One region of the Bacillus sp. CZDM1 genome, then DNA from elsewhere that is predicted to be linked to it. Evidence: riboswitches for the same ligand, from Rfam matches in the RefSeq annotation. Region 1 holds a riboswitch; each other region holds the start of a gene.
What was found. Region 1 has a riboswitch for S-adenosylmethionine ahead of ACY3XC_RS13770 (O-acetylhomoserine aminocarboxypropyltransferase/cysteine synthase family protein). Riboswitches for the same ligand answer to the same signal wherever they lie in the genome.
Positions count from the first base shown of each region.

Region 1 (7,931 bases):
ATGATTATCCTCCTAACGCAAACTCTTACGCTTCTTGCCCAACTGTTTCATCTTCGATTCCGAGCTCTTGCTTGATCCAGTCATATCCTTCTGCTTCTAAGCGTTGTGCTAGTTCTGGTCCGCCTGATTTCACAATACGTCCCTGCATCATAACGTGCACATAGTCAGGAGTGATATAATTTAAAAGTCGTTGATAGTGAGTAATAACTAAACAGCCAAATTCTTCTCCACGCATTTGATTGATTCCTTTTGAAACAACCTTAAGGGCATCAATATCTAATCCTGAGTCAATTTCGTCTAAAATGGCGATTTTTGGCTCAAGCATCATTAATTGAAGAATTTCATTACGCTTCTTCTCTCCACCTGAAAATCCTTCATTTAAATAGCGTTGTGCCATATCAAGATCCATTTCAAGGAATTCCATCTGCTTATCCATTTTGCGAATAAATTTCATTAGTGAAATTTCATTTCCTTCGCCAAGACGGCTGTTAAGAGCAGAACGTAAGAAATCCGCATTTGTAACCCCGTTAATTTCACTTGGATATTGCATTGCTAAAAATAGACCGGCACGAGCTCGCTCGTCTACTTCCATTTCAAGAACGTTTTGATCGTCTAGAGTAATATTTCCGCTCGTTACTTCATATTTTGGATGACCCATAATAGCAGAAGATAAAGTAGATTTACCCGTACCATTTGGTCCCATGATTGCGTGAATTTCTCCACCTTTTATTTCAAGGTTTACACCTTTTAAAATTTCTTTTCCATCAATTTCTACATGTAAATCTTTGATCGTTAATGTTGATCCAGCCATATATATACCTCCGCAAAGATAATTTTGTATCTTGTAGCCTCTGACGCCGGCCGCAAAATTCTATTCTCACTTTATTCTCATTACAATCTTATAACAAATCGAATGTGTTAGCAACTTATAAACAGTATTAACTTTCATGAAAAGATAAAGAAATTTATTTTCACTAAACACAAACCAAATGAGAATGAATAAGTAGACAAGATGTGTCTGTACTATAATAAATTCAGAATTTTAAAACATGTGACCGCTTTATGTATTCACATACGAATAAAATCATAACGTATTTATCTCTATTTTGCCAAGACTTCCTCATTATTATTTCCTACCTATTTTTACCTATTTTATTGGTTTCATGTAAGCAAAATAAAAATAGAAGAAAGCCAGTAAGTTCTCCTTAACTGGCTTTTGTGACTTTCTTCAATATTATTTCTTATTCAGATACCGTTACCGCACCTTGGTATTTTTCAAGAATGAAATCTTGGATTTCCTTTGAGCGAAGGACTTCAACAAGAGCCTTGATTTCTTCTCGGTCTTTATCCTCTGAACGGACAACTACTAGGTTTGCAGGAACAACATCATCACCTTCAAATGCAATTCCATACTTTCCAATGTCAACATTGCCTTCTAATGCGTAGTTCGTATTAATAACCACCGCATCCCCTTCACCACTTTCGAATGAAGTAGCTAATAATTTTGCTTCAATTAATGTTGAGAAATCAAGATTCTTTGGATTTTCAACAATATCCTCAACTCTTGCATTTTCGCCAACGCCTTCTTTAAGCTTAATTAAACCTTCTTTTTCAAAAATCGGTAAAATTCGTCCATGGTCACTTAGTGAGTCACTCATAATAATTTTTGCACCATTTGGAAGGTCTTTCAAACTTTTATATTCTTTAGAATATATGCCAATAGGTTCTTTATGAATTTCACCAACACTCACAAAGTCAAAATCCTTATTTTCCTCCATTTGCAAGGCTAAATACCCTGGTGTTTGGAAATAGTTTGCATCAAGGTCTTTATCTCTTAACGTTACGTTTGGAAGAATATAGTCTTGAAAAACCTGTACTTCTAAATCAATACCTTTTTCCTTTAATAAGGGTTTTGCCGCGTCTAGCACTTCCGCATGTGGTACAGCAGATGCACCAACAACTAATTTCTTGTTACCAGCTGAATCTGATGAATCGTCTTTTTCACCACCGCAAGCTGTTAATGCGATTGTTAAAATTGCTAATACTATAAAACTAATTATTTTTTTCATCTTCTTACACTCCTCCAGTTATCGTTTATCTGTTTTCTTTGTAAAATAATCTCCAATAAATTGGATAATAAATACCAAAATTAATATCGCAACCGTTGCAACTAGCGTAACAATTGGTCTGTTGCGCTGAAAACCTTCTAGATATGCGAAATGTCCAAGTCCGCCAGCACCAATGACCCCGGCCATTGCAGTAAAGCCAACTAGCGAAATAGCTGTGACTGTAATCCCTGAAATTAATGCCGGCAATGATTCTGGTATTAGGACTTTAAATATGAGATGACCATGTGTTGCACCCATCGATTGTGATGCCTCAATAACACCTTTATCGATTTCCCTAAGAGCGATTTCTACCATACGTGCATAAAAAGGAGCTGCACCAATAATTAGCGCCGGCAGGGCCGCGTTTGCACCGAGGATAGTATCAAGTAAAAATTTTGTAAACGGAATTAATAAAATGATTAAGATAATAAACGGGATGGATCTGAAAATATTTACAAAGCTTCCAATGATGACATTTATAGTCCGATTCGCCCATAAATTCCCTTCCGCCGTTAAAAATAATAGCAAGCCGAGAAGCAACCCTAAGACAAATGTGGCAAACACTGAAATGGAAGTCATATAAATGGTTTCACCTGTTGCAGCTAATAAATTTTCCCATTTTACTATTTCCATAAAGTTAGCCATTACTGATCACCTCCACTCCGATTTGCTGAGAATGAATATAATCAATGGCTTTCTGTATTTCGTTCGCTTGTCCATCCAAATGGATAAATAATGTTCCATATGATCCGTTTTGCGTGTGCGAAATTTTCCCTTGAAGAATATTTACAATGACATCATAATCTCGGACGATATTTGTGATTAGTGGCTGTTCTGTTGATTCCCCAACGAACGAAAGCTGGACCACTTTTCCTTGTGGAAAAAGTTCAAGTAGGTGTTCAATTGTTTCTCTGGTTTCTTCAGGTTCAGTAACCTGTTGGACAAATCGTTTCGTAATTGGCTGCTGCGGATGTTTAAACACATCCAAAACAGAACCGAGTTCGACGATTTTCCCACTTTCCATCACCGCAACCCGGTGGCAGATTTTTCGAATGACATGCATTTCATGTGTAATTAAGACAATCGTTAAACCAAGACGTTTATTGATATCTACTAACAATTCCAAAATGGAATCTGTTGTTTGCGGATCAAGAGCTGATGTTGCTTCATCACAAAGCAGTACTTTAGGATTATTGGCAAGTGCCCTGGCAATACCAACCCGTTGCTTTTGTCCACCACTAAGCTGTGATGGATACGCATTTTCTCTTCCCTCCAGGCCAACTAGCTTAACTAGCTCCGCGACCTTTTTCTTTCTTTGCGGTCCATTTACTCCAGCGATTTCTAAAGGAAAAGCAATATTCTCACTAACTGTCCTTGACCAAAGCAGATTAAAATGCTGAAAGATCATACTAATTTCCTGACGTGCTTTTCTGAGCTGGCTGCCTCTAATTTTTGATATAACCCGACCAGCAACCGTAACAGAACCCGCTGTTGGAAGCTCTAGTCCATTAAGCATTCGTATTAAGGTACTTTTACCAGCACCGCTATATCCGATTACACCAAAAATTTCTCCTTCTTTTATCTCTAAGTTCACATCATCGACTGCTTTAAGCTGTCCCTGTTTAGAAGGGAACACTTTTTGGACATCTTTTATAGAAATCATTCCATCACCTACTTTTATCCAATTAAAAATGAATTGCAAAAACTTCAACCAGATTGTACTTCTTAAATATAGGGTTTGATTGTTTTCGTAAAAACATTCTTATAGTAGAAAAATAAAAAACCTTTCTGCATTGGGCAGAAAGGCATCATAAATAAAAACCTTTCTCCCATCTTCCAAAGCAATCGCTTTGTGTGAATTGGCACCATTTCAATATAAATATTGACGGTTGCCGGGCTTCATCGGGCACATCCCTCCACCTCTCTTGATAAGAGCTATAGCATTCTATATTTAATTATTACGTTCACGAATTTAAGCAATCATTTTGGTACGAAAGTAATCTTATCACGGATAAAAAGTAGTGTCAAACAAATTTTCTTCATATTTTGAATAAACATTAATCTTACTTTATGCTTTTGCTTTGATGGAAGAAACACCTGTGGCAGCCTCAATCGCTGATTCTAGATCTTCGATCAGGTCCTCCACATTTTCGATGCCAATGGAAAGTCGAATTAAATCCTCCGAAACACCCGCTGACTTTAGTCCTTCTGCATCTAGCTGCTGGTGAGTGGTGCTGGCAGGATGGATAATTAAGCTTTTTGCATCGCCAACATTCGCTACATGGGCAAAAAGTGTAATACAATCAATTAATTTTGCTCCTGCATCTCTTCCACCTTTTATACCAAAAACAATCATAGATCCTGCACCCTTAGGTAAATACTTACTTGCCAATTCATAATCAGGATGTGAAGTGTGACCAGGGTAAGATACCCACTCTACTGCAGGATGCTTTACTAAATAATTCACTACTTCCTTGGTATTAGCAACATGTTCCTTCATTCTGACATGCAGGGTTTCAAGACCGAGCGTGAATTGAAACGCGTTTTGTGGACTTAATGCAGGTCCTAAATCACGTAATAACTGAACACGTGCTTTAATAATATAGGCAACAGCACCTAATGCTTCTGCATATACAAGATCATGATAACTCGGGTCAGGAGTAGTAAAACCAGGGAATTTTGGTGAATTCCAATCAAACTTTCCTCCATCTACAATAACTCCGCCTGTTGAAGTGCCATTCCCTAAAAGCCATTTCGTCGCTGAATGAATTACAACATCTGCGCCATATTCTATCGGTCTGCATAGGTATGGTGTAGCAAAGGTATTATCAATAATTAATGGAACTCCTGCTTCATGAGCAATTTCTGCTACTTTTTCAATATCAAGAATTCTTAAAGATGGATTACCAATCGTTTCAGCAAATACAGCTTTTGTTTTATCATTGATTGCTGCGCGGAAGTTTTCCGGATTTTCCGGGTCAACAAACTTAACCTTGATTCCATATTTAGGAAGTGTAACAGCAAATAAATTGTATGTTCCACCATATAAATTGGATGCAGAAACGATTTCATCACCCGCTTCAGCAATATTTAGGATGGCCAAGGTAATCGCAGCCATTCCGCTCGCAACCGCTAGCGCCCCTACTCCACCTTCCAACAGAGCAACTCTTTCTTCGAAAACAGTTGTTGTCGGATTATGGATTCGAGTATATATGTATCCAGTTTCTTTCAATGCAAAAAGATTTGCTGCATGTTCCGTATTTTTAAATTGGTAGGCATTATTTTGGTAAATCGGTACGGCCCGTGCTCCTGTTACTGGGTCTGGTGCCAATCCGCCGTGAACACTCAAAGTTTCAAAACGATAATTTTTTTGATTTTCCCCCATACTAACACTCCTCCATTTTTTTTAATACTGAAACTTAAAACCCCCTCTTTAAGAAGAGGGGGTCTCTCTCCTTATCTGCCAGAGTAGTAACTCTGCTGGAATTAGCACCGTGTTGTCAAACCGGTTGCCGGGCATCGCAGGGCCAGTCCCTCCGCCTCTCTGGATAAGAATTTATTGAATTGTAAGATTAATTGAATATTTTAAAAGAATAATACACTAAATCATGGAAATCTTCAATACCTTTAGGAATAATTCCAATAAAAAAACAGATAACAAGTACCTGTTTTAGTTAAAATGATGTTTTATTTTTTCATATAAATACGGAACGGATTGAAAAGCATAGATTGTATCTGCTATCTCCCCATTTTTTATAAAAATAAGGCAGGGAACACTTTCAATTTCAAACTGTTTCGCAAGATCTGAGTGATAATTCAAATTGACTTTTCCGATTTGTACATCAATCATTTTCTCAATAATTTGGAGCATTCTTGATGCTACCTGACAAGTACCACATAAAGGGGTATAGAAGTAAATGAGTCCAGATGAATGATTTTTTAAAAATGTTGATACTTCATCAAGGTTCCAATCGTTCATTATTTTAACCCATCTCTAAAAATTCAGAATGAACATCGATATTAGCGCCTAAAAGAACGGTAGCTAGATGGTACACTGGAGCAGTTGCTACTTCGCGGTACATTCTGTCTATATAGATATGTTCGGCTTGAGGGAACTCCCTTTTCAATTGTTTGCGCAGCTTTTCACCAGCATCATCAGCATCAACAAGGATATAGACCTCTTTATCTTCAAGAGAATCAATTAATTCATCCAATTTTGACATACTAATGGTACCATTTGTACAAACAATGTCCATCGGTTCTTTCAGGATACTTTTTACCTTTTTCTTATCTGATTTTCCTTCAACAATCAGAACTTTATCACCATACGTATCACTCATCATTCATCACCTATACGAAAGAAAGTTATTTGTTGATGTTAACATATTCAATAAATTTAATAACGTGTCTATATGTTAACTATACCACGATTGACCTTTTGATAATAGGTGTTTGCTTGTAAGTACTTATACTAGCACCATCCACCATCATCACAATCTGTATATTTTGCATCTGGCTGTTCAGTAACTGTCACATTCTGAAAAATCTTCCGTTGCTCTACTTCAAATCGTTGATCTAATTGAAAAGTCATGTCCCCTGGTAACTGTATCTTACCAATAGAGGTATTATCTAGAAATAATTCCATCTCACCATTTTTCATTTTACCAACTACTCGATCTGTCACATCAATTTTCTGCTGTTTCAATGTCATTCCAAGATCCCCTTTTAATTAAAGTTTATTCTATTATCCCCTAGATTTAGAATATACAAGATGCGAAATTTTCCCATTAAAAAAACACCTTGAGGATCAAGGTGTTTTGGTATTATTAGTCTTCTTTAATCATTGCTTCATATTGTTCTGCTGTCATTAAGTTGTCCAATTCACTGCTATTAGAAGGCTCAATGACAATCATCCAAGCTTTTTCATATGGAGAATCGTTTACGAATTCAGGACTGTCACTTAAATCTTCATTCACCTCAACAACCTTACCACTTAGCGGCGCATATAATTCAGAAACTGTTTTCACAGATTCAACACTGCCAAAAGGCTCATCAGCAGTCACTTCATCGCCCACTTCAGGAAGCTCAACGAAAACGATATCGCCTAACTCAGATTGTGCAAAATGAGTGATCCCTACACGGACTGTTTCTCCTTCAAGTTTTACCCACTCATGTTCTTCAGAATAACGCAATTCCTTTGGTGTAGTCATTACAAAATCCCTCCATTATTTTCTAAAAATCAATGATCGATATAAATCGATTTTACCTTAATTACTTTTTGAAAAGTATAGATATGCTCATAACCACATTTTTTCATACTCTTCTTCTTTGAAACCTACTGTTACCTTTTCCCCATCTGTTAATAATGGTCTTTTGATTAGCATCCCATCCGAGGCTAACAAATCTAGCAGCTCATCTTCTGAAGCAGTGGATATTTTATCCTTAATCCCCAGTTCACGATACTTTTGCCCGCTTGTATTAAAGAACTTCTTTAATTCAATGCTGCTTTTTTCGTAATAATCCTGAAGTTCTGCCTTAGTCGGTGGGTTTTCAACAATATGTATTTCTTTGTAGGCAAGCTGATGTGCATCCAGCCATTTCTTTGCATTTCGACATGTACCACATTTCGGATACCAGTAAAAAGTAAGAGACATCTGTTCCCCCTCCTTTGCACAAAACATCAATGACATCATTCGTCACTTGAATAGTAACATAACAGGAAAAAAAGTAAAAATGCTTCCCTTACAAAAATTCGACTAATTCTGCAAATTTCCTGCTAAACCAATAGAAAAATTTAGACTCCCAGCAAATACCGGGAGCCTA
Region 1 covers NZ_JBUESO010000005.1:226,147-234,077, reverse strand. Annotated here, with positions in the region: gene sufD (Fe-S cluster assembly protein SufD) at 1-2, opposite strand, end outside; gene sufC (Fe-S cluster assembly ATPase SufC) at 26-811, opposite strand; gene ACY3XC_RS13785 (MetQ/NlpA family ABC transporter substrate-binding protein) at 1,242-2,069, opposite strand; gene ACY3XC_RS13780 (methionine ABC transporter permease) at 2,088-2,753, opposite strand; gene ACY3XC_RS13775 (methionine ABC transporter ATP-binding protein) at 2,746-3,771, opposite strand; SAM riboswitch class I at 3,935-4,043, opposite strand; gene ACY3XC_RS13770 (O-acetylhomoserine aminocarboxypropyltransferase/cysteine synthase family protein) at 4,177-5,493, opposite strand; SAM riboswitch class I at 5,562-5,663, opposite strand; gene ACY3XC_RS13765 (thioredoxin family protein) at 5,779-6,087, opposite strand; gene ACY3XC_RS13760 (toprim domain-containing protein) at 6,092-6,448, opposite strand; gene ACY3XC_RS13755 (YusG family protein) at 6,580-6,819, opposite strand; gene gcvH (glycine cleavage system protein GcvH) at 6,935-7,318, opposite strand; gene ACY3XC_RS13745 (arsenate reductase family protein) at 7,406-7,762, opposite strand.

Region 2 (7,931 bases), on a different contig from region 1:
GTATGTCTGTCTGCTTCACTGACAAAATGTTTTAACCGTTTAAAAAGGGTTTCTGGGTTTTCATAAAAAAAACAAAAATTCAAGTCGCCGCCTTCTCGATCTTCTTCTTGGTCGATAAAATAATCTAATAAAATATGAAGCCCCTGTATGTACGGAAAATAACCTTTCCGAATATTTTCTCCATCCTCCGCACGAAAATCTTCTCTCATCGCATAAGAAATAAGACAGAATATCCCCAAAGTGGAACCAGAGCAGGCAGAAAACTCATACCATTCCATCTCTGGCAGGTTATTTTGATGGTCTGCAAACCATTTTTCCAGTCTAGGTACACGTTCTTCTTGAATCACATGCTTGTGGATTTGCAGGTTGCAATAATATTCGCAAAGCTCCAAAAGATATTCTTTTATTAAAGGATAATGTTCCACTTCATTTAATACAGATCTGCACGTTTTCGCTAAATCATTTAAATAACCGCCATCGTTTTGATCCTCACGGAACCGGTAATAGTTCTTAGGCTGGCTTTCTAATGTAAGCGCATCATGCATAGATTCATGGAGGGCTGCAAAATCCTCGGGATCAAGCGAGGTACTCCGGTCACAAAGATTATCTAAGTAATCACTAATGGTTTGATAGGCAACAATAAATTTCACTGCTTTCTTATACTCATCAACCGCGGATAAAGCTAGAATACCTCCGCCCTCACAGTGAAAGGTTTTATGTTCAATACTAGCCAGAGCCTGTGTCCTAAGCTCCTCATTAGGGATGCTTTCTGCCCGGGACCTCCAATACCCAAGTTCTTGATGAACAGCTGGAATAATTCGACGATATACCTTTGACATGAGTCTGATTGGCATCATGGAGAGTTCCTCTTTCCTTTCTTAGAGGCTCTTTTCTTATACTTTGTTACTTTTTGAACACAAAATATATAAGAAAAGAGCCTGCAAACTAAAAGTGCAAAATAACTATTTTCACGTTAAAATCGGCTTTAAAATTTTAACAACAATCTTTGAAAACATGCCTACTTAAACAATATAACCTATTGCTTTTAGTTGGCTGATGACAAAATCCTTCGCGTATTCAAATATATCTTCCCGTTCTGGTTCATTAAAAATTTCATGATAATGCTTTGGCCATTCTTTAAACCTTTTTTCTGATAAAGGTGCATGGTTGAACCACTCCTTAACAGGAGCTTTATTAACAATTTTATCATCGCCGGCTTGCATGACCAGCATCGGCACATCCTTGGTGCCTTCAATAGACAGAAATGCCTCTTTCATGGCCTCAACTAATTCACGGTACCATCTAACAGAGACTTTTGTTATGTAGAGAGTATCATCGGCATCTGCCTCTATAACATCCTTGTTGCGGGTGGCCATATCAACCGTTATTCCTGAATTCATTCGAAAAGAAGGAAAAACCACATTAATTCCATGTGATAGTAAATCTAAAAATTTGGATGGTGATTGCATAAGTCCGAGACATGGAGAAGAGAGAATGACTCCAGCTAAGTCCATTTTTTCTTCCTGTAGCAACCGAATAGCAATTAAGCCTCCCATACTATGCCCAAACAAAAAAACAGGCAATTCATAACGATAGGCTGCTTTAATCCAATCCTTCACTTCACTTAGATACTCATCAAAAGAATCTATATGGCCCCTGCGGGATCTTGTTGTCATACCCTGCCCAGGAAGATCACCCATGATGACATGAAATCCGGACCTGCGCCACATTTCAATGAGCCAGCCGTAACGTCGATGATGTTCCATTGCACCATGAACCATCACAATCACAGCCTTCGCTTCCCCTTCTGCTTCCCACTTCCACATAGTTTTTCCCCCTAGAAAAATATTCTATTTAGTATAATATTAAATTGAATATGTATTTCAGTCAAAAAGGAGCGACGAATATGATCTATCCCTACAAAGGAAAGTATCCAAAAATTGCAGATTCTGCATTCCTTGCAGATTTTACTACTATTACAGGTGATGTTGAAATAGGCGAGGAATCGAGCGTCTGGTTTAACTCCGTCATTCGAGGAGATGTCGCACCTACTGTTATTGGGAAAAAAGTAAATATTCAAGACAACTCTGTATTGCACCAAAGCCCGAATAATCCATTGATTTTAGAGGATGAAGTAACGGTTGGACATCAGGTTATTCTCCATAGCTGCATTATTCGTAAAAAGGCTTTAATCGGGATGGGTTCGATTATTCTAGATCAGGCCGAAATCGGAGAAGGAGCCTTTATAGGTGCAGGCAGTCTCGTGCCGCAAGGTAAAAAAATCCCTCCTAATACATTAGCATTTGGCAGACCTGCAAAAGTTATTAGAGAATTAAATGAACATGACATTAGTGAAATGAACAGGATTTATACAGAATATGCAGAAAAAGCTCAATATTATAAGTCATTACAAAAATAATAGTATAGAAAAGCACCCATAAATTTTTTATGGGTGCTTTCTTATTATCTTAATGTTTCATTGTCAGCAGTTCTTTTTGTCCTGAAAAGGAATACTTGCCTTCTACATATACTTGATGCCAAATCATAAAAATAAGAACGGTCCAGATTTTACGGCTGTTATCAGCTTTTCCTTGGCAATGATCCTCAAGAAGTTTTAAAACATAAGATTTATTGATTAAATGCTCTGTGCTGCTTTCGCGAATAATTGTTTTTGCCCACTCATTCATTTCATTCTTCAGCCAATGGCGAATTGGCACTGGGAAACCAAGTTTCTTACGGTTTAATACATGCTCAGGGACAATTCCTTCAGCAGCTTTTCGCAAGATATACTTTGTCGTACCATTAGCCGTTTTCAAGCTTGTTGGTATTTTGGACGCTGTATCAAACACTACTTTATCCAAAAATGGAACACGAAGCTCTAATGAATGCGCCATCGTCATTTTATCAGCCTTCAAAAGAATATCCCCGCGCATCCAAGTATGAATATCAATGTATTGCATGGTGTCAACAGGATCATAGCCCCTTGATTCTGTATAAAGTGGTTTAGTGATATCTGTGTAATGTAAGCCTTCACGATAGACGGAAAGCAATTCTCTCTTTTCTTCCTCAGTGAACATTTTCGCATTGCCAATATAGCGTTCCTCCATAGGAGTTACACCGCGTTCAATAAAGCTTTTACCCTTCATTCCCTCAGGCATCATGTTCGCAATCCTTTTTAACAATACTTTTCCTACTCTTGGGATTTTATTAAACATATCTAAATCCTGCGGCTCCCGGTAAATATTGTAGCCGCCAAACAATTCATCAGCCCCTTCACCAGAAAGAACGACGGTTACATGCTTCCTTGCTTCACGCGCAACAAAGTAAAGCGGGATGCAGGCAGGGTCAGCAAGGGGATCATCCATATGCCACATGATTTTCGGAAGTTCATTCATGTATTCCTGTGGTGTTATCACATAGCTGATATTTTCTACACCCAACTTTTCTGCTGTTTCCTTTGCTACATCGATTTCACTGAATCCCTGGTACTCGAAACCAACAGAAAACGTCTTAATAGCTGGGTGAAATTGTTTCGCAATGGATGCAATAATCGAAGAATCTATTCCGCCTGAAAGAAAAGAACCGACCGGAACATCACTTCTCATATGCATTTTTACTGAATCTATTAACACATCTTGTATTTCTTTAATAAAATCTGACTCTGATTTTTGGATCGGGTTAAAATGCGCTTTCCAATACCTCTTGATCTCCATTGGCGAGCCAATCTTTTTCGTAAAATAATGTCCTGGCTCCAACTTATGAATACCTTTAGACATCGTATTAGGCTCAGGGACAAACTGATAAGTCAAATAGTGCTGAAGTGAATCATAGTCTAAAACATCATTTTCAAGGGCTAAAAGGATACTCTTTTTCTCAGAAGCAAAGAAAGTTCTCTCTTCATCCACAAAATAAAAGTATGGTTTAATCCCAAATGGGTCTCTGGCACCAAATAGTGTCTGTTCTTGTTTATCCCAAATCGTAAAGGCAAACATCCCGCGTAATTTTTCTACCGCCTTTTCTTTCAAATGGCTGTATAGAGCAATAATGACTTCTGTATCTGAATTTGTGGCAAACTGTAAGCCCTCTTTGAGCAATTCTTCACGAAGTTCTACGTAGTTGTAAACCTCACCGTTAAAAATAATCCAATAACGCTCATTTTCATATGTTAATGGCTGATGTCCACATTCAATATCAATAATACTTAAACGGCGAAAGCCAAATTGAATATGATCATCATAAAAAAAGCCATCATCATCAGGTCCACGATGGGTAATAATATCGTTCATATTTTTGAATTGTTGTTTTTGTTCATCACGATAGTTTTGTTCCTTGTCGTGTACACAACCAATAAAACCACACATTATGTACGTCACCTACTCCAATCTAAATATCCAATCTAAAAAACATACTCTCTTATCCTACCACTATTATTTGAAAAATGGCAGTGTGAAAGGTAGGAAAATTCAGGTATAAACAGTTTTTACATAAACACATTGCCCTAAACTTAGACGACTAAATGAAAAAGAGAGTTACATGTAAAATGCAACTCCCCTGTATTTTGGTTAAATATTTGCTTGTTGACGCAAAGTGTCTGCTTTGTCTGTACGCTCCCAAGGAAGATCAACATCAGTACGGCCAAAATGACCATATGCAGCTGTTTGTTTATAGATTGGGCGGCGAAGATCCAACATTTTAATGATTCCAGCAGGACGAAGGTCAAAGTTTGAACCTACCAGTTCAACTAATACATCTTCGCTCACTTTGCCAGTACCAAATGTATCAACAGCAATTGAAACGGGTCTTGCTACACCAATTGCATAGGCAAGCTGTACTTCAACTTTATCAGCAAGTCCTGCTGCTACAATATTCTTCGCAACATAACGTGCTGCATAGGCCGCAGAACGGTCAACCTTTGTAGGATCCTTACCGGAGAAAGCACCTCCGCCATGACGAGCATATCCGCCATATGTATCAACAATGATTTTACGTCCTGTTAACCCAGCATCCCCTTGAGGTCCGCCAATAACGAAACGTCCTGTTGGGTTGATAAAGTATTTTGTATTTTCATCGATTAATTCCTTTGGTACCACTGGATTAATAACATATTCCTTCAAGTTACGTTGGATTTGCTCCAATGTTACCTCTGGATTATGCTGAGTTGAAATGACAATCGTATCAATTCGAACAGGCTTATCATTTTCATCATACTCAACGGTTACTTGAGTTTTTCCATCGGGACGAAGGTATTCAAGAACTTTATCTTTTCTTACCTCTGTTAACTTACGAGCAAGCTTATGTGCAAGAGAGATTGGAAGAGGCATAAGCTCATTTGTTTCATTACAAGCAAAACCAAACATTAAGCCTTGGTCCCCTGCTCCAATTGCTTCAATTTCTTCATCAGACATTAGTCCTTCACGTGCCTCAAGTGCCTGATCAACACCCATTGCGATGTCAGGACTTTGTTCACCGATTGAGGTTAATACTGCACAGGTCTCGGAATCAAAACCATATTTAGCACGATCGTACCCGATACCCTTCACCGTTTCACGAACGATTTTTGGAATATCAACGTAAGTAGATGTAGTAATTTCCCCTGCAACTAAAACTAAACCAGTTGTTACAGAAGTTTCACAAGCAACCCGAGCATTTGCATCCTTTGCTAAAATTGCATCTAAAATCGAATCAGAAATTTGGTCACAGATTTTATCTGGATGACCTTCCGTTACTGATTCAGAAGTGAACAAACGTGCGTTTCTTGACATCTGATTTCCTCCTATATTATGAGATAAATCAAGGTTCACATGAAGGTTACAGGAATACTTCTTGAACCACTGACATTATTGATACGGTACTCATTCCCTTAGTATGAAATAAACAAAGGATTTTTATTAAGGCTGTTTTCATAAAATTGTTGTTAAAATCCTAAATCCGATTTTAACGCGGAACAATTTATTTTTGTGCTTGAGATTAAGGTTGCAGCTCTTTTCTTACAATGAAAATTCTTTTGCAACAATTCATTGCTCAACAAGGGCCTCAATCTACAATAGCAGCAAAGTATAAGAAAAGAGCCTTTATTAGCACATTAAATAAAAGGTCTTATACAAAACAAAAAACCTTACCACATGAGGAAAGGTTGTTCCGGGCCTTTCACTCTTATCGTTCAAGGTCAAAGCCTTGCGTCAGATTAGCACCTTCGCACTTGAGAATTGAATCGAATATGCGATCCATTTCTCATAAAGCAGGTTGCTGGGTTTCATAGGGCCTGTCCCTCCACCAGCTCAGGATAAGAGAGTATCCGTTCAAATTAAAATCATACTTGAACATGTCGAACATTGTCAATATTTTTTTTAGCAAATTAAGGGTAAAAATATGAATTTTTCCCACTTCTACATTATAGTAAATAATACAACCTAAATTCTCTAATTAGTATAGACTATTCAGTTCAATGTGTTATACTATTCGTAAATATAATGAATATTAAAAAACAAAAAAGGAAGGGTTTTCTCTGATGAATTCCGTATATGTTCCAAATGAATTAAGTCAATTGTTAGAAGAAAATAATGTTCACATTCAATTGTCAGTACCTCAATTAGTGGAAAAAGTCTTATCAAGGAATGAAGGAAAATTAACCTCTACTGGTGCCATTAGTGTATCTACAGGTAAATATACAGGACGATCTCCACAAGACAAATTTATTGTAATGGAAGAATCTATAAAGGATAAAATCGATTGGGGTCAATTAAACCAGCCAATTTCGGAAGATGTTTTTAACAACCTCTATCATAAAGTTTTAGACTACTTAAAAGAAAAAGAAGAAATATTTGTGTTTAAAGGTTTTGCGGGTGCAGATAAAAAGACACAATTGCCAATTCAAGTTGTGAATGAATTTGCATGGCATAATCTATTTGCGCATCAATTGTTTATCCGCCCAAATGCAGAAGAATTACTGACACATAAAGCCGGTTTCAACGTGATTTCTGCTCCAAACTTCAAAGCAAATCCTGCCGTTGATGGAACAAAGTCTGAAACCTTTATTATCATCTCTTTTGAGAAACGTACGATATTAATTGGTGGAACTGAATATGCAGGTGAAATGAAAAAGTCCATTTTTTCAATTATGAATTACCTATTGCCTGAGAATAATATTTTCTCCATGCATTGTTCGTCAAATATTGGTGTTGAAGGTGATGTTGCTCTGTTCTTTGGCCTTTCTGGGACAGGTAAAACCACCTTATCTGCAGACCCTAAACGTCGCTTAATTGGTGATGATGAGCATGGTTGGTCGTCAAACGGCGTCTTCAATATTGAAGGTGGCTGCTATGCAAAAACCATTAATTTATCTCGTGAAAAAGAACCACAAATCTTCGATGCCATCCGTTTTGGTTCTGTACTTGAAAATGTTGTGCTTAATCCGGAAACTAGAATTGCAGACTATGACGATGCGACACTAACTGAAAATACACGGGCAGCCTATCCGATTGAAGCGATTGATAATATTGTGAAGCCAAGTATTGCAGGCCATCCGAATACCATTGTCTTTTTAACAGCCGATGCATTTGGTGTACTGCCTCCAATCTCAAAATTAACGAAAGAGCAAGCCATGTTTCATTTCTTAAGTGGCTATACATCAAAATTAGCAGGTACAGAGCGTGGTGTTACATCACCTGAAGCAACCTTCTCAACATGCTTTGGTGCACCATTTCTACCTTTGCCTGCAACACGTTATGCCGAAATGCTAGGTGAAAAAATTCTTGAGCATAATGCTAATGTCTTTTTAGTGAATACTGGCTGGACTGGCGGGGAATACGGAGTCGGCAGCCGGATGAAGCTATCCTACACAAGAGCTATGATTCAGGCTGCACTTGAAGGAGAACTAAACCTAGTTGAAACAGTTAGAGACGATATTTTCGGTCTAAATATTCCACTCCACA
Region 2 covers NZ_JBUESO010000018.1:27,111-35,041, reverse strand. Annotated here, with positions in the region: gene ACY3XC_RS25665 (tetraprenyl-beta-curcumene synthase family protein) at 1-857, opposite strand, end outside; gene ACY3XC_RS25660 (alpha/beta hydrolase) at 1,023-1,826, opposite strand; gene ACY3XC_RS25655 (gamma carbonic anhydrase) at 1,907-2,419, shown strand; gene asnB (asparagine synthase (glutamine-hydrolyzing)) at 2,469-4,361, opposite strand; gene metK (methionine adenosyltransferase) at 4,563-5,762, opposite strand; SAM riboswitch class I at 6,151-6,290, opposite strand; gene pckA (phosphoenolpyruvate carboxykinase (ATP)) at 6,509-7,931, shown strand, end outside.
Region 2: another riboswitch for S-adenosylmethionine. It lies ahead of metK (methionine adenosyltransferase); the one in region 1 lies ahead of ACY3XC_RS13770 (O-acetylhomoserine aminocarboxypropyltransferase/cysteine synthase family protein).

Region 3 (7,931 bases), on a different contig from region 1:
CCACCTCACTATGGAATATAAACTTATCATACAGTATTTTTTAGAGGCTGTTAGATATTAATTGGTCTATTTCTTGACCCAGTTCTCTTTTTACAATGTTTATCGGTAATTCTATAGACTTTACTCACCAACCGCACGTTCAAGTACGATATCTTCAATCACGGTATGGTTACTTAAAGCTGGAGTACAGAGAATCCTCTGACCTTCTTTTTGACGGGATCGAACGGTTTTGTTTAATTCTGCAAGTAGGAGTCCGGTAAATAACATATAGGGAACAACAATTACCCGACCCGCAGCATCTTCCGAAATTTTCTCCAAACCCTCATTAAGCTTCGGCTCGGTTGCTGCTAGATAGCACACAGATACCCTTTCAGGTCCAAGCCGTTCCCCAAGACCAACCGCAATCTTTCCAAAATTCACGTGGACATCAGGGTCACTGCTGCCTACACCGACAATCAATAACCTGTCTGTAGTGGTCACCTCACCTGCAGAATCCCTAATTAATTCAGCCACACCATCCAGAATAACATCCTGTACCCCAAAAGGATTCTTTATTTTTACCGGAATAGTAGGATATTTGGCAATAAAGGGAGACAAAGCTTCAGGAATATCCCGTTTTATATGTCCCGCTGCCAAAAGAAACAGTGGAACAACGTCAATCTCCGTTGCACCCCGCTCGACACATGTTTCAAAGCCTTCTTCAATCAGCGGCTCTGTGAGCTCTAAGAAACTCAGTTCTTGTATTGGAACGTCAATTCGTGCCTTTACTCGTTCAATAAAAGCCTGTATCTCGACCGCCCCTTTTTTCGAACGAGTACCGTGGCCGATATAAAGAATTGCTTTCATATAAAAATGTACTCCCTTCTGCTGTTACCGGTTGGCGGCTGGAATATTGGCCAAAATTTCTTCTTGAAACCAATTCAATTTTTTGTGCAAGGTGACTACCTCCCCAATCACGATCATACTTGGATTGGTAATCCCCTCTCTTTCTACCACTTCTTCAATCGTATCAAGTGTGCCAACTACTGTCCTCTGGTCGCTTAAAGTGCCCCAATGAATCAAAGCGATTGGAGTCTGTGGTGATTTCCCATTTGAAATTAAATGTTTGGTTATCACCGGAAGATGAGATACGCCCATGTAAACACAAATCGTATCGACTCCCTTTGCCAAGTGTGCCCACTGGTGTTCTGCACAGACATCACCAGCCTGATGACCGGTAATAAAGGCGAAGCTTTTACTTAAGGTACGGTGGGTCACAGGAATTCCTGCATAAGCGGAAGCCGCTATTCCAGCCGTAATACCTGGAACAATTTCAAATGGCACGTTATGCCTAGCACATTCCTCTGCTTCCTCACCGCCGCGGCCGAAAACAAAAGGATCTCCACCTTTAAGCCGTACCACGTTATATCCCTTTTTGGCATATTTCACCAGAAAATGATTAATGGTTTCCTGCTTCATTGTATGATAATGTGGAAGCTTGCCGCAATAGACAAGTTGCGCTCCCTCTTTCGCATTCTCCAAAAGTTCAGGATTTACTAGCCGATCATAGAGGATGACATCAGCTTGCTTGAGGCAGCGTAACCCTTTTACTGTAATTAAATCTGGATCTCCGGGACCCGCACCTACTAAAAAAACCTTGCCAACCATTGATCAACCATCCTTTCTTATCGACTCATATTAGAGAATGTTCTTTTCTTGAAGGTAGCCAAAGATTTGATTAACTGCCTCTTCGACTGTTAAAAGATCTGAGCGAACCGTAATTTCTGGGTTTTCCGGTGCTTCATATGGGGAATCAATCCCAGTAAAGTCCTTTATTTCTCCACGGCGAGCCTTAGCATATAGCTGCTTTGGATCACGTTTTTCACATTCTTCAATTGGACAGTCAACAAACACTTCAATAAACTCTCCTTCTTGGAAAATGGATCTGACCTGATCGCGATCGGAACGGAATGGAGAAATAAATGCTGTTGTTACAACTGCACCGCTGTCTACAAACAAGTTTGCTACTTCGCCAATTCTTCTGATATTCTCTGTCCGGTCAAGGTCGGAAAAACCGAGATCCTTGTTTAATCCATGGCGGATATTATCACCATCTAGAACATATTCATTAATCCCCTGCCGGTACAAAGCGCTTGAAACGGCGTTTGCAATCGTCGATTTACCCGAACCAGAAAGTCCTGTAAACCACAGGACACAGCTTCCATGGCCATTTTGAACATGACGGTCGGATTTGGTAACTGCACTAGCGTGCCATGTAATATTGGTTGCTTTAGTCATTATTTTCTCCTCCTTAAACCGTCGTTTCTTCTTTCATGCCTTCTATTAACACTTCAACAACCTCTTTACGGCTGAATGTGGATGGTGGAAGCTGACCAGCACGAAGCAATTCTCTTACTTTTGTTCCAGATAGAATGACTCGGTCTTCATTGCTATGCGGGCAAGTTTTGTCAGAAGCCATTCCTTCACATTTTGTGCAATAGAAGCTATGTTCAAAGAATAATGGCTTAATGCCAAGCTCCCCATCAGGGAATTCATTAAAAATTAATTGGGCATCGTAGGTACCATAATAATTACCAACACCTGCATGGTCACGGCCGACAATAAAATGCGTGCAGCCAAAGTTCTTACGGGCAATCGCATGGAAAATTGCTTCCCTCGGGCCTGCATATCTCATTGCCGCTGGGTGGACACCTAGCTGTACACGTTCTCGTGGGTAATAATTTTCCAGAAGGACACGATAGCTTTTTAGGCGAACATCAGCTGGGATGTCATCAGACTTTGTTTCACCAACAAGCGGATTCACGAAAAGTCCATCAACGGTTTCAAGTGCAGCTTTTTGAATATACTCATGGGCACGGTGAATTGGGTTTCTTGTTTGGAAGCCTACCACCGTTTTCCAGCCTTTTTCTTCAAACAATGCACGTGTTTCCTTTGGCTCAAACCATACATCACTAAAGACACCTTTTTCTGGTTTTTTAACAAGAGTTACGTCACCAGCTACATAAACAGGTCCTCTTTCATAAAGTCGCTTAACTCCTGGATGCGCCGTTTCAAGGGTTTTATATACCTCAACTGCTTCCCTGTCTAAGTTCGGCTCATACCATTCTGATACGATAATTACCCCGTATACCTCTTTGTTAAAAACAAGCTTGATTTTCTCCCCTTCTTCAAGTGTTGCGGCTGTTTCATAGGAAACAGGGAGTGTAACGGGAATGGACCAGATGGTGTTATCTGCAAGACGCATATTCTCCACTACGTTTTCATAATCAGCTTTCCCAAGGAAACCCGTTAGCGGACTAAATAACCCAACACCGATTAACTCAAGGTCACTTAGGGCAATGGCGTCAATTTCAAGTTCTTTTACAATGGATGTTACATCATAATTTGGATCAAATGCTTGGATTAGTTTACCTCCATGAGGTGCTGGTAAAAATGACAATAGAATCAAACCTTTCTACATTTAAGTTAAGTTTTATTATTAAACTCTTCAAAAAAAGAGATTAAATCAGTGAAACTATCAAGCTACTTTTCTACAGCTTCTGTTACGGGTTGATTCGATTTTTTCATTAGTGACAAAACACCGAATACGGAGATTAAGACACCTGCCATCGCAACAATTGGATAGAAGTTATGCTCTATCAGCATTTGGATAAGTGTGTAAGAAAGCACCATAGATAATACAGGTGATACGATCCACACAGTAAGCAGCTGAACCACTATACCCTTTTTTAGAACTGACTTGCCATGTTTGGCAAAGCCAATACCGATAATCGAAGATGTCGTGATTTGTGTCAGTGGCACAGGTATGCCGAAGACAGAGGCTGCCGTAACGATCGCTGCTCCTGTCCCAGAAATGACACAACCCTCTTCCAGCCGAAGCGTGGTAATTTTCTTTCCATTCGTTTCGAGAACACGATGGCCTAACAGAATCGCACCAGCTGCAACAAAAAGCCCGCCCCAGAAAATACCGTCACTTGTAGACATGATGGCAGCACCGACTAGCGGTCCTACAGCATTAGCGACATTGTTCATTCCCGCCGAAAAGGCTTCAAATAATCCCATACAAACGACAAGAACTGAAAGATACGGAACGGCTTTTGGCGCTTCCATCCAGCGTTTTAGCATCCTGTTTTTTAATAGCTTAGTAGAAAAGATGGCGATTATAAATGCTGCAACAGGCGTTAGCAGCCAAAAGACCATAATCCATGCCAAACTGCCGACAAATACTGATTGATAGACAATTCCGGCCCCAACGACGGATCCTACTGCTACCTCACTTGTTGAAAGTGGAATCCCGAAAATATTTGCTAAAAATAACGCTAGCGCAGCAGATGCTAAAACAATAAGAGCAATGGGTACGGTAAAGGTACTACTCGGAACAATCCCGCTTCCAATCGTTTTCACCACTTCCCCGCCGCCAAGCCAGGCACCAAGAAAAACGGTAATACCGCATAAAAACAATGCCAGCCTTTTATTAACTACACCTGCTCCGTAGGAAATCCCCATCGAAGCTGCTGCACCACTAGCACCAATATTGAATGCAAAAAATAATCCTATGATAACCGCAATAATTGTGAGCAAACTATAAGCCCCCTTTTAGGATGTGTGCAAGCCACACTCCGTCTTGCCGCTTCCCGTCCAGCGTCCTGCACGTGAATCACCGTCTGCCGAAACAGGCTGTGTACAAGGAAAACAGCCGATACTAGGGTAATTTTGATCGTGCAAGGTATTGTAAGGGAGATCTTTTTCCTTGATATAGGACCAAACTTCATCCCAAGTCCAGTAAATCAGCGGACAGATTTTAATGTTTTGAAACTTTTCATCTTTATTTAGGAATTCTGTGTTTGCTCTTGTCGGTGATTGTTCTCTGCGAAGTCCTGAAATCCACGCTTGTTTTGCCGTTAGTGTCTCCCTTAATGGAATCACTTTACGTATATTACAGCATTGGTTAGGCTCCCTCTTCCATAGCGCTGATCCATATTGTTCACGTTGTTCATCTAAGGTTAGCTTTGGAAGTTTCCGCTCAATTTTCAATGAAGGAAACCGTTGTTCCATTTTATTAATAACCTCATAGGTTTCCGGAAAGTGTAATCCTGTATCCAAGAAAACGATATGCGCATCTGGCTTCACCTGCTGGATGAGGTCGATTAATACGATCGCCTCTGCACCAAAGCTGGATGCATAGACAATTTGTTCTTCTGGATATGAGCTGTAAGCCCACTCCAGTACCGATTTTGCTCCCTTCGTTTTATTCTCGGTTGGGAAAGAACCTGATATTTGACTCCAATTTTCATACGTAACTGGTGTAGTCATGTCTATAAACCTCCTTTGTCCATCAAAAAGCCTTCCCAAAAAGGAAAGGCATCTCACGTTTGTTTAACGCCTTATCTTCCAAAATGAAGTTCATTTTGCTGGAATTAGCACCTTACACAGCAGGTTGCCGGGCTTCATCGGACCAGTCCCTCAGCCTCTCTTGATAAGTATTTGGTAATTGTTGAAATTAATCCTACCATACCAATAGGATTTGTGTAAATAAAAAAATATAAAATTTAGAAAAATTATTTTTCACACTTTTACTACATCAAAAAACAAAAAAAACGTCCTGGACTCATGTACCCCCAGAACGGTTTATTTGCTACTACTTTAAGCCATGGTTGCATAGCTTTCTTTATTCACTTTTGCTCCTATTAAATTTATTTTTTCACGGAAGGTGACGACTTCTCCAACAACGATCATGGCAGGATTTTCAATTTCTTCTTTTTCAACTATGTCTACAATAGAACTCAACGTTCCTGTTACGGTACGCTGTGCACTTGTTGTCCCTTGCTGTATGATCGCAACAGGGGTCTCCGCTTTTTTACCATGCTTCATTAATTCCTCGCAAATATATGGGAGATTTGTCATTCCCATGTAGATTGCCAGAGTATCTACAGCTGTTGCTAGACCCTTCCAATTTATGTCGTCAGGTTTCCCCTTTGGCTTGTGACCCGTTACAATAGCAAAAGAGCTTCCTAATTCACGATGAGTGATCGGAATTCCAGCATAAGCAGGAGCGGCTACTCCTGCTGTTATCCCGGGAACTACTTCGACTGGCAGACACTGTTCAACCAAAGCTTCTACTTCCTCAGCTCCGCGTCCAAATACGAAAGGATCTCCACCTTTTAATCGAACAACATTTTTCCCCTGTTTTGTGTATTTGACTAGAAGATGATTAATGGTTTCTTGCTGAAGTGTATGGTAATTCGGTTTTTTCCCACAATAAATGAGATGGCAATCTCGTTTTGCTTCCACTAAAAGCTCTGGATTAACCAGCCGGTCATAAAGAATCACGTCTGCTTTCTGAATACATCGTAACGCCTTAACTGTTATTAAATCAGGGTCACCAGGACCTGCTCCAACGATATATGCCTTTCCCATAATCATCCCTCCTTCTTATCGCTGTGTACTCGGTATCACCGCCTTTGTTTGTGGCAGTTCTAGAATATTTTGCGATTCTGTCTTTTTATGAGTGTAATAGAGCGCCATTCCTGTAAAAAGAACACCGCTGACTAAATTGCCAATTAATACGGGGATTTGATTCCATACCCACCAATCTGTAATTGTGACATCCGCACCCAGTATCATGCCAGCTGGAATGACAAACATATTCACCACTGCGTGCTCAAAGCCCTGGGCAAAAAAGATTAAGATTGGAAGCCACATTGCTGCAATTTTCCCCATGACAGACTTCGTGGTCATAGCCATTACCGCACCAAGAGTAACCATCCAATTACAGAGCATCGCTTTTACAAATACGACCAGTAAGCCTTCAGAACCAAGACTTTTGTATCCTAACGTTTTGGCTTCGGCCACTGCGAGGATTTTTGCTGCAACAGCATGATTGGTAACTTGGCCAAACTGTGTGACTGCAATGATATATAGAATGGCATACATAACTGCTCCTAGAACATGCCCAATAATGACCCAAAACCAATTTTTCATCATTTGTGCAGCTGTAGCTTTTTTCGCCATCACCGCAACAGGAATTAGTGCGAAACTACCAGTAACTAATTCCAACCCAAGTAGAATGATAATGACAAAAGCAGCTGGAAAAAGTAATGCTCCGACAATTCCTAATCCTGTTTGGACCTCTGCAGTAAAAGCTAATGTCGTGCCAAATCCGAGCAATGCTCCACCTAGAGCTCCGCGGATTAGTAAATCCTTCACTGGTAATTTTGCCTTACCTTCACCTGCCTGAATCATACTTTCCACAACTTGATTTGGACTCACAATTGACAAGGTATCACTCCCCATATTCAGATTCGTTCACTATGAATCTCTTATCAATCCCTTATTAAGATATAGACTTGATCCCCTTTGAGTTCAACTGGATAGGACTGAACGCAGCCTACATCTGGCGCCTGGACTTTGCCGTCCTTTACGCTGATTTTCCAATCGTGCATCGGGCAAAATACATATTCACCGCTTAGTATCCCTTCGGCAAGGACGCCGCCTTTATGGGGACAGCGGTTCTCAATGGCTCGGATTTCCCCATTTTCCAATTTAAAAACAGCAATTTCCTTACTTCCGATGGTGACTGTTTTCCCTAACTTTTGCGGTAAGTCTGCAACTTCCCCGATGAACACGCTGCGTAATGTTTTTTCCATTATCCCCAACTCCCCCAATCGTCATATTTTTACAGTCTGATATAAGTCTCTTATGAGATTTTTATTGTGAATCGCTTCTTTCCATGGATCTTGAACCACAGACAAAGCCTCACCAATTCGATTATTGTATTCCTTCACCAGTAACTCATCGGATAGGACTTCTCTAATATGCTCTAACCCTAAGCGGTCCACCCAAGCGGAAGTTCTTTCTAAATATTTAGCACTTTCACGATAATATTGGAGGAAGGCCCCAATCATTTCTACCAACTCATCTCCTGTTTTGAA
Region 3 covers NZ_JBUESO010000004.1:208,740-216,670, forward strand. Annotated here, with positions in the region: gene ACY3XC_RS11235 (sirohydrochlorin chelatase) at 121-846, opposite strand; gene cobA (uroporphyrinogen-III C-methyltransferase) at 871-1,647, opposite strand; gene cysC (adenylyl-sulfate kinase) at 1,678-2,277, opposite strand; gene sat (sulfate adenylyltransferase) at 2,291-3,439, opposite strand; gene ACY3XC_RS11255 (anion permease) at 3,523-4,581, opposite strand; gene ACY3XC_RS11260 (phosphoadenylyl-sulfate reductase) at 4,597-5,313, opposite strand; SAM riboswitch class I at 5,382-5,483, opposite strand; gene cobA (uroporphyrinogen-III C-methyltransferase) at 5,644-6,417, opposite strand; gene ACY3XC_RS11270 (formate/nitrite transporter family protein) at 6,433-7,269, opposite strand; gene nirD (nitrite reductase small subunit NirD) at 7,323-7,649, opposite strand; gene nirB (nitrite reductase large subunit NirB) at 7,668-7,931, opposite strand, start outside.
Region 3: another riboswitch for S-adenosylmethionine. It lies ahead of ACY3XC_RS11260 (phosphoadenylyl-sulfate reductase); the one in region 1 lies ahead of ACY3XC_RS13770 (O-acetylhomoserine aminocarboxypropyltransferase/cysteine synthase family protein).

Region 4 (7,931 bases), on a different contig from region 1:
TGCCATTCGTTTACTGCGAGCCCAATCAACTGAAAAAGGTTTTTATTAATCTAATAAAAAATGCTATTGAAGTCATGCCGAACGGTGGACAAATTACAATTACGATAAATAAAACTGAGGAACAAAATGTACAAATATGTATTCAAGATGAAGGAATGGGGATTCCAAAGGATAAAATAAAAAAACTTGGAGAACCCTTTTATACCACAAAAGAAAAAGGTACGGGTTTAGGTTTAATGGTCAGTTACCGAATTATTGAGGAACATACTGGGAATATTCAAGTTGAAAGTGAAGAGAGAAAGGGAACAATATTTAAGATTACGTTACCAATAAATCATTTTTTAAATAAATAGAAAAACCACTTTCTATATAAGGAAGTGGTTTTTTAGATTAGTACAAATCAGGTCTTCTATCTTCAAAAATTGGTATTTGTTTACGAATATCTTTAACTAAATCTAACTCAATTACCGAAGACAGTATTTCCTCAGTCGCTCCTGCTTCTGCTATTACGTCTCCCCATGGGTCGATAATCATAGAATGACCTGCAAATTCATTATTTGGATCATTGCCTGAGCGATTACATGCAATAACGAAACATTGGTTTTCAATTGCTCTGGCAATGAGCAGCGACCTCCAATGCGTTAAACGGGGGGCAGGCCATTCTGCAACAACGAAAAGGGCTTCAGCTCCTTTAGAGGTATGCGCACGAATCCACTCTGGAAAACGAATATCATAACAGATTACTCCGCCAAAAGTGCTATTATCCAAATCGAATAACCCTATCTCCTCTCCAGCTTCGAGGTAAAGATGTTCGTCCATCAATTTGAAAAGATGTAGTTTGCTATATGAATGGACGAGGTGCCCTTTATTATTGATGATAAGAAGGGTATTCTTTACTCCCTGTTCACCCTGATTTGCCACAGAACCGCCTACAAAGTGAACCTGATATTTTATTGCTGCCTTTTTTAAAAAATCAATGGTATTGGCTGCACCCTTATCAGCGATCGTTTCAAGTCGTGTCAAATCATAGCCTGTTGTCCACAGCTCTGGAAAAACAATGATATCAGGATTTTCTTTCATTGCTTCTTTAATTAATCTTTCTGCCTTTTGATAGTTTTCAGTTGGATTACCAAAGGCAATGTCCATCTGCAAACAAGATATTTTAAATTTCACTAATATTCACCTCATTTTAATTTTTTAGAATTTTTTCTTTACAAGATGTATTAAAAGTTATATCATTTGTGACTAGAATTCAACAACAAAATGAAATAAATTAAGCAGGTGACAAGATGAAACAATTTCCAACATCGCAAATATTAAATAATCTTCCGAAGCAGTTTTTTGCTTCTTTAGTAAAAAAGGTAGGGAAATACATTGAAGAGGGCTATGATGTTATTAATTTAGGTCAAGGGAACCCTGATCAGGCCACTCCAAATCATATTGTAAAAAAAATGCAGGAAGCAGCGGCTAATCCTGTGAATCATAAGTATTCTCCTTTTCAAGGTCATACCTACTTAAAACAGGCTGCAGCTGACTTTTATCAAAGAGAGTATGGTGTTACCCTTAATCCTGATAACGAAGTGGCGATTTTGTTTGGCGGTAAGGCTGGATTGGTGGAAATACCACAATGCCTTTTAAATCCTGGTGATACAATTCTTGTACCAGATCCAGGATATCCAGATTACTTATCTGGGGTAGCGCTGGCAAAGGCGGAAATGGTAACGATGCCTCTCCGTGAAACAAATAATTTTCTGCCTGACTTTAGTGAATTACCTTCTGAGGCAATAGAAAAGGCAAAATTAATGTTCCTTAATTATCCTAACAACCCAACAGGGGCAGCAGCAACTAAGGAGTTCTTTGAGGAAACTGTTCATCTTGCAAACCAGCATGATATTTGTGTTGTTCATGATTTTGCTTACGGTGCAATAGGATTTGATGAGGAAAAGCCATTGAGCTTTTTACAAATTGATGGGGCAAAAGAAGTTGGTATTGAAATATATACTCTGTCTAAAACCTATAACATGGCAGGCTGGCGTGTCGGCTTCGCTGTAGGCAATAGCAGTGTTATTTCAGCGATTGAGCTTATTCAAGACCATCTCTATTGCAGTATTTTTGGCGGTATTCAGGAAGCTGCCGCTGAAGCATTAACAGGTCCGCAGGATTGTGTTCGAGATTTAAATAATCTTTATGAGCGCAGAAGAAATGTCTTGATTGAGGGGCTCTGTTCGCTGGGCTGGGATGTTACGGCTCCAAAGGGATCGTTTTTTGCTTGGCTAAAAGTTCCTGAGGGACTAACCTCTACTGAATTTGCTGACATCCTGCTAGAACAAGCACATATTGCAGTGGCACCTGGGATTGCATTTGGTGAACTAGGTGAAGGCTATGTCCGAGTCGGTTTACTCACAAGTGAGGAACGTTTAGAAGAAGCAGTGAGAAGAATTAGTAAGTTGGAAATTTTTAAAAAATAGATTGACAAAAAATATAATTCTTGGGATAATCCAAAATATAGTTTATTAACGTGATAATAGTAAATAATACGATCGTTTTCTTATCAAGAGCAGGCGGAGGGAAAAGCCCGATGAAGCCCGGCAACCGACTTAACACAATGTTAAGCACGGTGCTAAATCTTGCAGCAAAAAGGCTGAAAGATGAGAAGATGTTAGTTTGCGATGCTAACCTCTTCTTTTGCGAAGAGGTTTTTTATGTTTTTCGAAGAAAGGAAGATTAAAATTGTCTGAAATAATTGCCACATACCTAGTACACGGTGAAAAAAATCTTGAAAAAAAAGCAGAGGAAATAGCTTTAGGTTTGACTGTCGGTTCATGGACGAACTTGCCAGAACTAGAACAGAGTCAATTACGTAAGCACAAAGGCAGGGTGGTGTCGACTGAAGGTTTAACAGAGGAACAGTCACTCATACATATTGCCTATCCAGCCATCAATTTTTCAGATGATATTCCTGCGATTCTGACTACTGTTTTTGGAAAACTTTCATTAGATGGAAAAATAAAATTACTTGACTTACAGTTTAAGGATGAACTAAAAAATAAATTTCCTGGTCCTAGATTTGGTATTGGAGGATTAAGAGAAAAGCTCGGTATTTATAATCGTCCGTTATTAATGAGCATCTTTAAAGGGGTACTTGGTAAGGACTTGAATTTCCTAACTGAACAGCTAAAGCAACAGGCTCTAGGCGGTGTTGATTTTGTTAAGGATGATGAAATTCTCTTTGAAAATGAATTAACCCCTTTTGAAAAAAGAATAACAGCAGGCAATAAAATATTACAGGAAGTCTATGAACAAACAGGACATCGTACTTTGTACGCAGTAAACCTAACAGGCCGAACATCCCAGCTAAAGGACAAAGCGAGGAAAGCGAAGGAGCTTGGAGCGGACCTGTTATTATTTAATGTGTTTGCTTATGGATTGGATGTATTACAGGAGCTGCGTGAAGACGACCAAATTGCTTTACCATTAATGGCTCATCCTGCTGTAAGTGGTGCATTAACATCCTCTGCGTTTTATGGTCTTTCACATTCTTTGTTATTAGGTAAACTGCTCCGGCTTGCTGGTGCGGACTTGTCATTATTTCCATCACCATATGGAACTGTGGCATTGGAGAAATCATCAGCAATATCAATTGCAGAAGAATTAACAAAAAAAGATACAATAAAAAATTCATTTCCTGTCCCTTCTGCAGGAATACATCCAGGGTTGGTACCACTCCTGATTCGGGATTTCGGTATAGACTCAGTGATCAACGCTGGAGGCGGAGTTCACGGTCATCCTAATGGTGCGCGTGGCGGCGGTTTAGCATTCCGACAAGCTATTGAAGTGAATCTTCAAGGAAAGACATTAGTGGAAGGGGCAGAAATGTATCCTGAGCTAAAGACTGCACTGCAGTTATGGGGAAATGCTGAGGTGTCAGTATAAATGATGAGGCCAGTCATTTACTGTGATTTTGATGGAACGATTACTGAAAGTGATAATATCATCGCAATCATGAAAAAATTTGCACCTGCTAATTGGGTTGAAATTAAAGACCAAATTTTATCGCAGAAAATTTCAATTAGTGAGGGTGTAGGGAAATTATTCTCTGAATTACCAAGTAACCAAAGAGATGAAATTACAAAATTTGCGATCGAAAATGCTAAGATTCGTGATGGGTTTTCTGAATTTGTTGAATTTGCTAGAACCGAAGATATACCCCTTTATGTTGTCAGCGGTGGAATTGATTTCTTTGTATATCCCATTCTTGAAAAGTTCGGCCCTTTTGAAGGGATTTATTGTAACCACAGTGACTTTTCAGGGGAAAACATAAAAATACTTTGGCCATATACTTGTGATTCTTACTGTCAAAACGAATGCGGCTGCTGCAAACCTAGTATTATTCGGAAGATAAACCAGGATGAAGAATGCTTTACGATCGTAATTGGTGACTCGGTCACCGATCTTGAAGCAGCTAAACATGCTGATTTTGTGTTGGCTAGAGATCTCCTAGAAGAAAAATGTTCTGAATGGGATTTAAATTATAAAGGATTTACTACTTTTCATGACTGTATAGAAGAAATTAAAAATCGAATTGAGGTGCAGAGGACATCATGATAAAGGAAAAATGGCTGGAGTTAGCTGACATAAAAGATGAACTGGCTGAGCGGGATTGGTTTATGGGAACTAGCGGTAACCTTGCTATTAAGGTTAGTGATGATCCTCTACAGTTTCTGGTAACTGCAAGTGGTAAGGATAAACGCAAACGAACAGAAGAGGACTTTTTGCTGGTTAATGAATTTGGGCATGCAGTTGAAGAAACACACTTGAGACCATCTGCAGAAACGCTGCTTCACGTCGAAATATACCGAAGAACGAATGCAGGCTGTAGTCTTCATGTACACACTATTGATAATAACGTGATTTCTGAGCTATATGGGAACCAAGGGGAGGTAACATTTAAGGGTCAGGAACTGATTAAGGCTTTTAATATGTGGGAAGAGGACGCAGTGTTGACGATTCCAATCATCAAAAACTATGCTCATATTCCTACCCTCGCAGATGCATTTTCGGAGTATATCAATGAAGATTCAGGCGCTGTATTAATTCGTAATCACGGAATAACTGTTTGGGGAAGAAATGCTTTCGAGGCAAAAAAATTTCTAGAAGCTTCTGAGTTCTTATTTAAATATCAATTACGACTATTAGAACATAAGCAATACCAATTAAATAAAGTAGTTTAAATTTCTTAGGAGAGGATGGATTTATAATGGCATACATTACATTTCAAAGTAGAGAAGAACAAATTCTTAATAAAGAAGAAGTAGCGAGTTTTTTAGCGTCACAAGAGGTTATTTATGAATATTGGGATATTACAAAACTTCCTCAATCACTAGTGGAGAAGTATCTTTTGAGTGATGAAGAGAAAGAAGAAATCCTAAAGGTATTTTCAGTAGAAATATCAGATATTTCAGCACGCCGAGGGTACAAAGCTCAAGATGTTATTTCATTATCTGATAATACTCCAAATCTTGATACACTGCTAACAAACTTCAAAAATGAACATCACCATACAGACGATGAAGTTCGTTTTATTGTGAGCGGCCACGGAGTTTTTGTTATTCAAGGCAAAGACGGAGAATTTTTCGAAGTTCATCTAAATCCAGGAGACTTAATTTCTGTACCTGAAAATACAAGACATTATTTTACATTAGAAGAAGATCGTAAAGTAGTAGCGCTTCGAATTTTTGTTACAACAGAGGGCTGGGTACCAATCTACGAGAAAGAAGAAATTCATTAATAATATATTTAAACTGGCTGATTAGACAGCCAGTTTTTTAGTGGAGTTTTAGTAAATATATTTACTAAAACTCCACTAAAAAGGTATGGAAATTGTCGTAAAAGTAGAAAAAAAGACATGAATTTTGTCGAAAAATAGGGTAAAATGCTTGTTTTGTCTACTTTTGCGAAAGTGTTTACTTTTGCCTTAAATCTTGTCATAATTCATCAAGTAACCAATTTTTTTAGCGGTTTAGTGCAAAAGAGTAGGAGTAGGTGGAGAAATTGTATATGTCAGGTAATAGCCCTTCTGAGATGCTTAATGCAATAAAAATTAAACGTGCAATGATGATAAATTGTGCGAATACACAAGGATTTACAAGTGAAGAAACAATTAAATACAGCCAGGAGCTTGATATCTTAATAAATGAGTATCAAAAAGCTTCCCAGCATTTCTCAAGACCAAATGAAGAAATAAAGCTTGCTTTTAATCAAATGATTATGATTTGGCCGAAGGTATGTGTTTAAGGAAATCACCTGAATAAAGTCTTAGAAGATATCAATGATGAGAACCATCACTAAAAGACCGGTAATAAAAGCATAAGTAGAGACCCTCTCATTGCCATCACCATGGCTTTCTGGGATTAACTCTTTATAAATAATAAACAACATCGCACCGGCTGCAAATGAAAGACCATATGGGACAAGCCCTTGAACAAATGAGGTTAAATAAAATCCCATGAAGGATGTAACAATCTCAATTGCACCTGTTAGGGTTGCAAGAAAGAAGGCCTTAAATTTGCTGATTTTTTGATTAACTAAAAAGAGAGCAACAAGAAGGCCTTCTGGCGCATTCTGAAAACCAATTGCCAGCGCGATCAAATTCCCCGTATCCTCTGTTTGTGAAGCATAGCTGACACCGACTGACAAGCCTTCAGGAATATTATGCAGAGTAATGGCTGCAATGATCAACAATGCCTTTTCATCAAAATGAATTCCATACTGATTATGTTCCAAGTCTATATGAGGAATCCTTTTTTCCAGAGTTGTTAATGCCAAAACCCCCAAGAATACTCCCATTGCAAGTGAGACAAAACCACCCAATTTTAATGCCTCAGGGATTAGCCCTATTGTTGAGGCAGCCATCATAATTCCAGCACTAAATGCTAATAACATATCCATCCACCGGTGTGTGACTGATTGATTAATAAAAAGAATGATTAGAGCTCCTGCACCTGTTGATAAAGCAGAAAGTACGCTTCCTACAAACACTTCCACAATTCTCTAGCCTCAACTTTCATCTGTATGAATAGTGTAAATTAAATTATCTACATGATTAGACAGAAACTGTGATTTTTATCATTGTTTATTTTTGAATATTTCTTATAGTTAAATTAACACTATTTTTTAAAAATACTCACTCACATCACGATATCCATCAAATCTTATACTTCTAGAATTTACCTCAATCCTATAATTTATCAATTTTGAAAAAAGAAATCTATCATTGTTTGGTAATATGCTTGTGTTACGAGTCATATATCGTAATATGGCATTTTTTATAACCAAGGAAGGCAAACGCTTTCAAACAAACATAGCCAATATGGGGGAGGGAATGTCCTACATGCACATTGTCGTATGTGTCAAACAAGTACCAGATACAAAAATCATAAAGATTAATCCGAAAACAAACACACTCGACCGACGCAGCGCACCAGCCATTTTAAATCCATACGATGCTCATGCTGTACAAGAAGCAGTAAGCATAAGGGATAAGAATGGAGGTACAATCTCAGTTTTGTCGATGGGGCCACCGCAGGCAACAGCTGTTATTAAAAAAAGTATTGAGATTGGTGCAGATCGCGGATATTTGATTACCGATCGTGCCTTTGCAGGTGCTGATACACTTGCGACGAGTTATGCCCTATCTAAAGCATTAGAAAAAATCAATAAGGAACTCCCAGTCGATATGGTCATTTGCGGTAAGCACGCAATCGATGGAGATACAGGCCAAGTTGGACCAGGTATTGCTAGAAGGTTGGATATTCCGCCTATAACGAATGTAATTGAAGTCTCTGAAGTCAATTTAAAAGAAAAAACAGTCTTAATCAAAAGAAAATTATCGAGCGGCTATGAACTAATACAGGCTGAATTACCTTGTTTGT
Region 4 covers NZ_JBUESO010000003.1:69,900-77,830, forward strand. Annotated here, with positions in the region: gene ACY3XC_RS08000 (ATP-binding protein) at 1-353, shown strand, start outside; gene ACY3XC_RS08005 (carbon-nitrogen family hydrolase) at 391-1,173, opposite strand; gene ACY3XC_RS08010 (aminotransferase class I/II-fold pyridoxal phosphate-dependent enzyme) at 1,290-2,468, shown strand; SAM riboswitch class I at 2,546-2,655, shown strand; gene mtnW (2,3-diketo-5-methylthiopentyl-1-phosphate enolase) at 2,731-3,933, shown strand; gene ACY3XC_RS08020 (2-hydroxy-3-keto-5-methylthiopentenyl-1-phosphate phosphatase) at 3,934-4,605, shown strand; gene ACY3XC_RS08025 (methylthioribulose 1-phosphate dehydratase) at 4,602-5,231, shown strand; gene ACY3XC_RS08030 (1,2-dihydroxy-3-keto-5-methylthiopentene dioxygenase) at 5,258-5,788, shown strand; gene ACY3XC_RS08035 (aspartyl-phosphate phosphatase Spo0E family protein) at 6,058-6,294, shown strand; gene ACY3XC_RS08040 (ZIP family metal transporter) at 6,316-7,047, opposite strand; gene ACY3XC_RS08045 (electron transfer flavoprotein subunit beta/FixA family protein) at 7,391-7,931, shown strand, end outside.
Region 4: another riboswitch for S-adenosylmethionine. It lies ahead of mtnW (2,3-diketo-5-methylthiopentyl-1-phosphate enolase); the one in region 1 lies ahead of ACY3XC_RS13770 (O-acetylhomoserine aminocarboxypropyltransferase/cysteine synthase family protein).